2 regions of the Romboutsia lituseburensis genome follow, and region 2 is predicted to be linked to the other one. Evidence: a T-box and tRNA genes for the amino acid it is inferred to sense, from the RefSeq annotation. Region 2 holds a T-box; the other holds one or more tRNA genes.
What was found. The T-box of region 2 lies ahead of NWE74_RS13375 (valine--tRNA ligase). A T-box ahead of a tRNA ligase gene usually reads a tRNA of that ligase, here a tRNA-Val.
Positions count from the first base shown of each region.

Region 1: it has a tRNA-Val gene. The T-box ahead of NWE74_RS13375 (valine--tRNA ligase) is inferred to sense a tRNA for this amino acid. The anticodon was not compared.

Region 1 covers NZ_JANQBQ010000001.1:2,372,808-2,376,231, forward strand. The annotation lists gene NWE74_RS11450 (ATP-binding protein) at 1-519, shown strand, start outside; gene NWE74_RS11455 (pentapeptide repeat-containing protein) at 669-1,313, opposite strand; tRNA gene NWE74_RS11460 (tRNA-Thr) at 1,409-1,483, opposite strand; tRNA gene NWE74_RS11465 (tRNA-Asp) at 1,502-1,578, opposite strand; tRNA gene NWE74_RS11470 (tRNA-Val) at 1,592-1,667, opposite strand; tRNA gene NWE74_RS11475 (tRNA-Glu) at 1,675-1,749, opposite strand; tRNA gene NWE74_RS11480 (tRNA-Lys) at 1,755-1,830, opposite strand; gene NWE74_RS11485 (adenylosuccinate synthase) at 2,115-3,404, opposite strand.
Region 2 covers NZ_JANQBQ010000001.1:2,732,715-2,736,138, reverse strand. The annotation lists gene NWE74_RS13375 (valine--tRNA ligase) at 1-1,940, opposite strand, end outside; T-box leader at 2,045-2,360, opposite strand; gene NWE74_RS13370 (polysaccharide deacetylase family protein) at 2,452-3,264, opposite strand; gene NWE74_RS13365 ([Fe-Fe] hydrogenase large subunit C-terminal domain-containing protein) at 3,294-3,424, opposite strand, start outside.

The DNA of each region.
Region 1 (3,424 bases), 360 kb from region 2:
AAAATGTCACCCAGAGAAAATATGTTAGATATATTCTCTATTTGCGAGAAATTTGTACTTGATTTTGATAAAGATAATGAAGAGAATTTATTATTCTATGGTTCTACAGGTTTAGGAAAAACTTATATGTGTAACTGCATAGCTAAGGATTTACTAGATAGAGGTTATGTTGTTATTTATCAGACTTCATTTAGAATACTAGAGATTATAGAGGATTATAAATTTAGAAAAGATCCTAATAATAAATTAGCTGATCAAAATTATAAAAATCTATTTGACTGTGATTTACTTATTATAGATGACTTAGGAACTGAACTTAATAATTCATTTACAAGTGGTGAAATATTTAATATCGTTAATACTAGATTAGTTGCTGGAAAAAAAATAATAATCTCAACAAACCTAACACCTGCCCAACTTGGAAAAGTTTATACTCAAAGAACTTTATCTAGGATTTTGGATAAATTTAGAATAACTAAATTTGTTGGTAATGATTTAAGATGGGAAAGATATAAGTAGAAGAAATAATCCTTTATTTTCTTCTACTTATTTTTTACCCAAAGTGTTAATAAATATCATATAGTTAACTACGTAACCAATATAATTATTTATCCACAGCTCAATTTTATAAAATTTACAAATTTACTTGTGGATAATATAATTTTTATCTATACGATAGTTATCCCCATTAATTTACTCAATTCTAAAGCCTGAGCTACTGTAAATTTCCCTCCATGAAGATCTTTTAACCCAACTTCTACGCCTTCTATACTACATGTTGAAAAATCAACTCCATCTAAAGAAATTCCACTAAACACAACACTATTAAAATTTGTCGACTCTATTGTTAAAGTTTCATTTTCTACATCCTGAAATACAGATCCTTGAAAATCAGATTCTATAAAACTAACACCTTTTATCTTTGAAAATGAAAAATTAGAATAAAGTCCTTTAGTTTCTTTAAAAACTACACTTTTTAAAATAGAATCATCAAATCTCGCACCAGTTAATTTACAATTTCTAAATTCAACTCTATATATTCCGCTATCTCCAAAATTAATATTAGATAAATTACAATTATCAAATATTACATCAATCATATCTATTTTTCTAAAATCACAATCATCAAAATTTACATTTTTAAATACACATGTGTTAAACCTAACTCTTACTTCTGAAATTGATTGTATTGTCGTATTTTCTATAATTTTATCTTCTATTTTCTCTTCTTCCCAAATTTTATCTATTATATCATTTGTTACTTCTAATTCTTTTGGAATTTTTGGGCTTTGAATTTTTATTTTTTTAGCCATGTTTACATCATCCGTTCTTAATTAATTTTTTTACTTTTTAAATATAACATAATTTGAAAATAAAAAAAACTCTTAGATAAACTAAGAGTTTTGATTGGAGCTAGTGATAGGAATCGAACCTACAACCTGCTGATTACAAGTCAGCTGCTCTACCGTTGAGCCACACTAGCATAAAAAATATATTAAATTGGCGACCTGGAAGGGACTCGAACCCTCGACCTCCAGCGTGACAGGCTGGCATTCTAACCAGCTGAACTACCAGGCCGCATTTATATAAATGGTGGGACTAACAGGGCTCGAACCTGTGACCCCCTGCTTGTAAGGCAGGTGCTCTCCCAGCTGAGCTATAGTCCCGGGATATTGGTGACTCATAGGGGAATCGAACCCCTGTTACCGCCGTGAAAGGGCGGTGTCTTGACCGCTTGACCAATGAGCCAAAAATGGTGATCCATCCGCGACTCGAACGCGGGACACCCTGATTAAAAGTCAGGTGCTCTACCGACTGAGCTAATGGATCATCTTCTTTTTCGTGGGTGTTTCTCTCACTCACAAAGACTATTATATTATGGGTTTATAATTTCGTCAACACTTTTTCTACATTTTTTTTATTTTTTTTTATCAGTTTAATGAATATAGCCTAGAATCCTGTAAATAACTTATATTTATATTTAATAATTTACTTTATTGAATATATTTTATACTATTTTTTTAAATTTTTTTAAATTTTTTATATTAATTTAAATAAAAAAATAAAAAATGTAGTGATAAAATACCACTACATTTTTTATAAAAATTTATATATTAAGCGAATATATTTCTTCTTATTATAGTTTGAGCTCTATTTGGTCCAACTGAAACCATATCTATGTTAACTCCAACTAACTCTTCTATTCTAGCTATATATTTCTTAGCATTTTCTGGAAGGTCTTCGTATTTTTCTACAGTAGTTAAATCTTCATTCCATCCATCTAACTCTTCATATACAGGTTCACATTTAGCTAAATCTTCTAATGATGCTGGGAAATCAGTTATTACTTCATCTCCTAACTTATATCCTGTACATATACTTACCTTATCAAATCCACTTAAAACGTCTAATAACATGAATGATATACTTGTTATTCCGTTAACTCTAGCTGCATATTTTACTATTACAGCATCAAACCATCCACATCTTCTAGCTCTTCCAGTTACTGTTCCGAACTCACGACCTTGAACTCTTATCTTTTCTCCAACTTCGTTATCTAATTCAGTAACAAATGGTCCTTCTCCAACTCTTGTAGTATAAGCTTTAACTATACCAACAACATCTTTTATCATATTTGGTCCAACACCTGCTCCTATAGAGAATCCTCCTGATGTTGGATGAGAAGATGTAACGTATGGGTAAGTTCCTAAGTCTAAGTCTAGTAATGTTCCTTGAGCACCTTCAAATAGTACTTTTTTACCTGCTTTTATCGCATCGTATACTACAACTGAAGTATCGGCAACATTCTTTCTTATTTGATCAGCATATCCTAAATATTCATTGTATATAGTTTCGAAATCAAACATAGCTTCTTTTCCATATACACCTTGAACTAATTTATTTTTAGCATCTATTTGTAATTTTAATTTCTTAGCAAATATTTCTTTATCCATTAAGTCACATATTCTTATTCCTGATCTTTCAGTTTTATCCATGTAACAAGGACCTATACCTTTTTTAGTAGTTCCTATTTTGTTATCTCCTCTAGCTTCTTCTGCTAGTGCATCTAACTCTTTATGATATGGGAACACAACGTGCGCTCTATCACTTACTTTTATGTTTGTTGTATCTATATTTTCTTTATTTAAAGTCTCTATTTCTTCTAAAAATCCTTTTGGATCAAATACTATACCGTTACCTATTACATTTATAGTTTTAGGATTTAATACTCCTGATGGTATAAGACGTAGTGCAAACTTCTTTCCGTCTACAACTAATGTATGTCCTGCATTGTTTCCACCTTGTCCTCTTACTACTACATCCGCTTGTGTAGCAAGGTAATCTATAACTTTACCTTTTCCTTCGTCTCCCCATTGAGATCCTACAATTGCTACTGTTTTCATATAATTCACCTCTATTGTAT
Region 2 (3,424 bases):
CATGCAAAGTCATATATCTTTTGAGCTGCTATACCTAAATCAAACTTATTCATGTTCTCAGTAACTTCTTTAATAACGTTGTTTGCTCTTGATATTATCCATTTATCAGCTAATGTCATATTAGCTTCTAGAGATTCTCTAGTTACACCTTCCATTATTTCTTCATCTATATTCATGAATACAAATCTTGATGCATTCCATAATTTATTAGCGAAGTTTCTTGATGCTTCTACTCTTTCCATGTAGAATCTCATGTCATTTCCTGGGGAATTTCCAGTTGCTAACATGAATCTTAGAGCATCTGCTCCATATTGGTCTATTACTTCTAATGGATCTATTCCGTTTCCTAGAGATTTACTCATTTTTCTACCTTCAGAGTCTCTAACTAGTCCATGTATTAATACATGTTCAAATGGAGTTTCACCCATACAGAACATTCCTGCAAATGCCATTCTAACTACCCAGAAGAATATTATATCGTATCCAGTTACAAGTACACTTGTTGGATAGTAGTAGTTTAATTCCTCTGTATTGTTTGGCCATCCTAAAGTTGAGAAAGGCCATAATGCAGAAGAGAACCATGTATCTAGAACATCTTCATCTTGCTTGAAGTTAGTGCATCCACATTTACATTGCTTTGGCATTTCTTTAGCAACAACTACTTCACCACATTCTTGGCAGTAGTAAGCTGGTATTTGGTGACCCCACCATAATTGTCTTGATATACACCAGTCTCTTATATTTTCTAACCATTGAGTATATGTTTTATCAAATTTATCAGGAACGAATTCTAAATCTTTCTTCTTTAATATATCTAAAGCAGGCTTAGCAAGCTCGTCCATTTTAACGAACCATTGATCAGAAAGTCTTGGCTCAACTACAGTTTTACATCTATAACAAGAACCTACATTATGATTGTGGTCTTTTATTGCTATCATGTATCCTGCTTCATCTAAATCAGCTATAAGTTGCTTTCTGCACTCATATCTGTCCATACCTTCGTATTTACCAGCTAACTTATTCATAGTTCCATCTTCGTTCATTACATTTATCTTTTCAAGATTATGTCTTTGACCTACTTCAAAATCATTAGGGTCATGAGCTGGAGTCATTTTAACTGCACCAGTACCAAACTCTAAATCAACATAATCGTCAGCAACTATTATTAAATCTCTTCCTATCATAGGAAGTATAGCATGCTTACCTACTAAATGCTTGTATCTTTCATCTTCTGGATTTACAGCTATACCTGTATCTCCTAACATTGTTTCTGGTCTAGTTGTAGCTATTTCTAAGAATTCATCACTACCTTTTATTGGATATTTTATGTGATAGAATTTACCATCATGCTCTTCGTGTTCAACTTCAGCATCTGATAAAGTAGTCTTACAATCAGGACACCAGTTTATTATTCTGTTTCCTCTGTATATCTGACCTTTTTCATATAGTTTCACAAAGAACTCAGTAACAGCTTCGTTACATCCTTCATCCATTGTGAATCTTTCTCTATCCCAGTCACAAGAATCTCCTAACTGTTTCATTTGGTCTACTATCTTTCTACCAAATTCATTTCTCCAGTCCATAGCTCTGTTTAGGAATTCTTCTCTTCCTATTTCATACTTAGTTTTTCCTTCTTGTTCTTTTATTCTTTCAACAACTTTAACTTCTGTTGCTATAGATGCATGGTCAGTTCCTGGTTGCCATAAAGCTTCATAACCGTCCATTCTCTTCCATCTTATAAGTATATCTTGTAATGTATGGTCAAGTGCATGTCCCATATGTAATTGCCCTGTTATATTTGGCGGTGGAAGCATTATTGTAAATGGCTTCTTATTTGGGTTTGGCTTAGACTTGAATAATCCATCTTCAACCCACTTTGAGTATAATCTAGATTCAAAATCTTTAGGATTATACGTTTTTGGTAAATTAGTATTTTCCATTGTGTTTCCTCCTTATTTATAATTAATATAATTATTTGCTTATTTATCCATATCTATTGATGCAATATAATTTACTTAAGCATAAAAAAAGCTCTTCATCCTATAATAAGGACGAAAAGCTCGCGTTACCACCTTAATTCCACAAACTATGCTATGCTTAATTTTAACAATAATATAACACTCGTATTTACGCTGTCACATCCATCGTTCAAGTTCACATATTTAAAAATAATTAAACTTAGTTTCATAGTTATGGCTCTCAATAGATTTTAACGATTCACACCGTCTAAGCTTACTGTTAGTTCAGCTTAGAAACTCCGAAGCTACCTTCTACAAATCTATTCCAAGAAGACCTTTCAGCCTATGAGTCTTCATCTCTTTTAGTAGTATTTATATACTCCTCTTCATCACAGTTTTTATTTTCATTTATTATTTAATTATATCCAATTACTAATATTATTGTCAATTACTTATAATAATATATACCTGATTTTAAGTTTTATATATATTTTTATAAGTTTTTATCCCAATAATTATGAGGTTGTGTGTCTTCTGTTATTGGCATTATTTCATAGCCTCTGTCTTTTAACACTTTTATCATACTATCTAAAGCTTTTACAGTTTGTTCCTTTTCATGCATTAGTACTACTAAGTTTGGATTATCTCGTCCATAATATAGTACATTACTTACTATGATATCAGTAGTAGCTCTCCAGTCTTGAGTATCTAAATTCCAATCCCACATTTTATATCCATTTTCTTTCAATAATTCATGAGATGCATCTGGCATATAAGGTTTACTTCCATAAGGAAGTCTTATTAATTTTGATATTTCCCCTGTTATACTATAAAAAGTATTTTCACATGTTTCAAATTCTTTTAATGTATTTTGAGGAGTTTTATATAATTGTTTTATATCATGTGACACACTATGAAATCCTGCACTATGTCCATCTTCCTGTATTCTTTCTACTTCATCTTTATGAAGTTTCATATTACCATCAATCATAAAGAAAGTTGCTTTAACATCATTTTTTTCTAGTATATCTAAGATTTCATTTGTATACTTTGATGGTCCATCATCTATAGTTATATATGCTATTTTTCCCGTTCTTGGTATTGGACCTTTTTGCTCTGGTGTTATTGATTTTTTAATAATCTCTGTAAGTGTATTATCTCTTATTAAACTTGCCACTTCATTGTTCTCTGTATAATTACTAGTTTCTTTGACATTTCCCTTAAAATAATTAAAACCTATTACTGAACCAATTATTGCTATACATATAATAGACACAATAATAGATATATTAGATTTGTACTTCATCCCCCTAATCTCCCTCTCATATAATAACTTTAATTATTATCTGTGATATTTCTACTAAATATTTTTAGTACTTGTTCTTCTTCTTTTTCTCCTAACGATTCAATTCTTTTTATCCCCATCATAGTTAAAAACTGAATTACATTTAAATTTTCAAACGGTG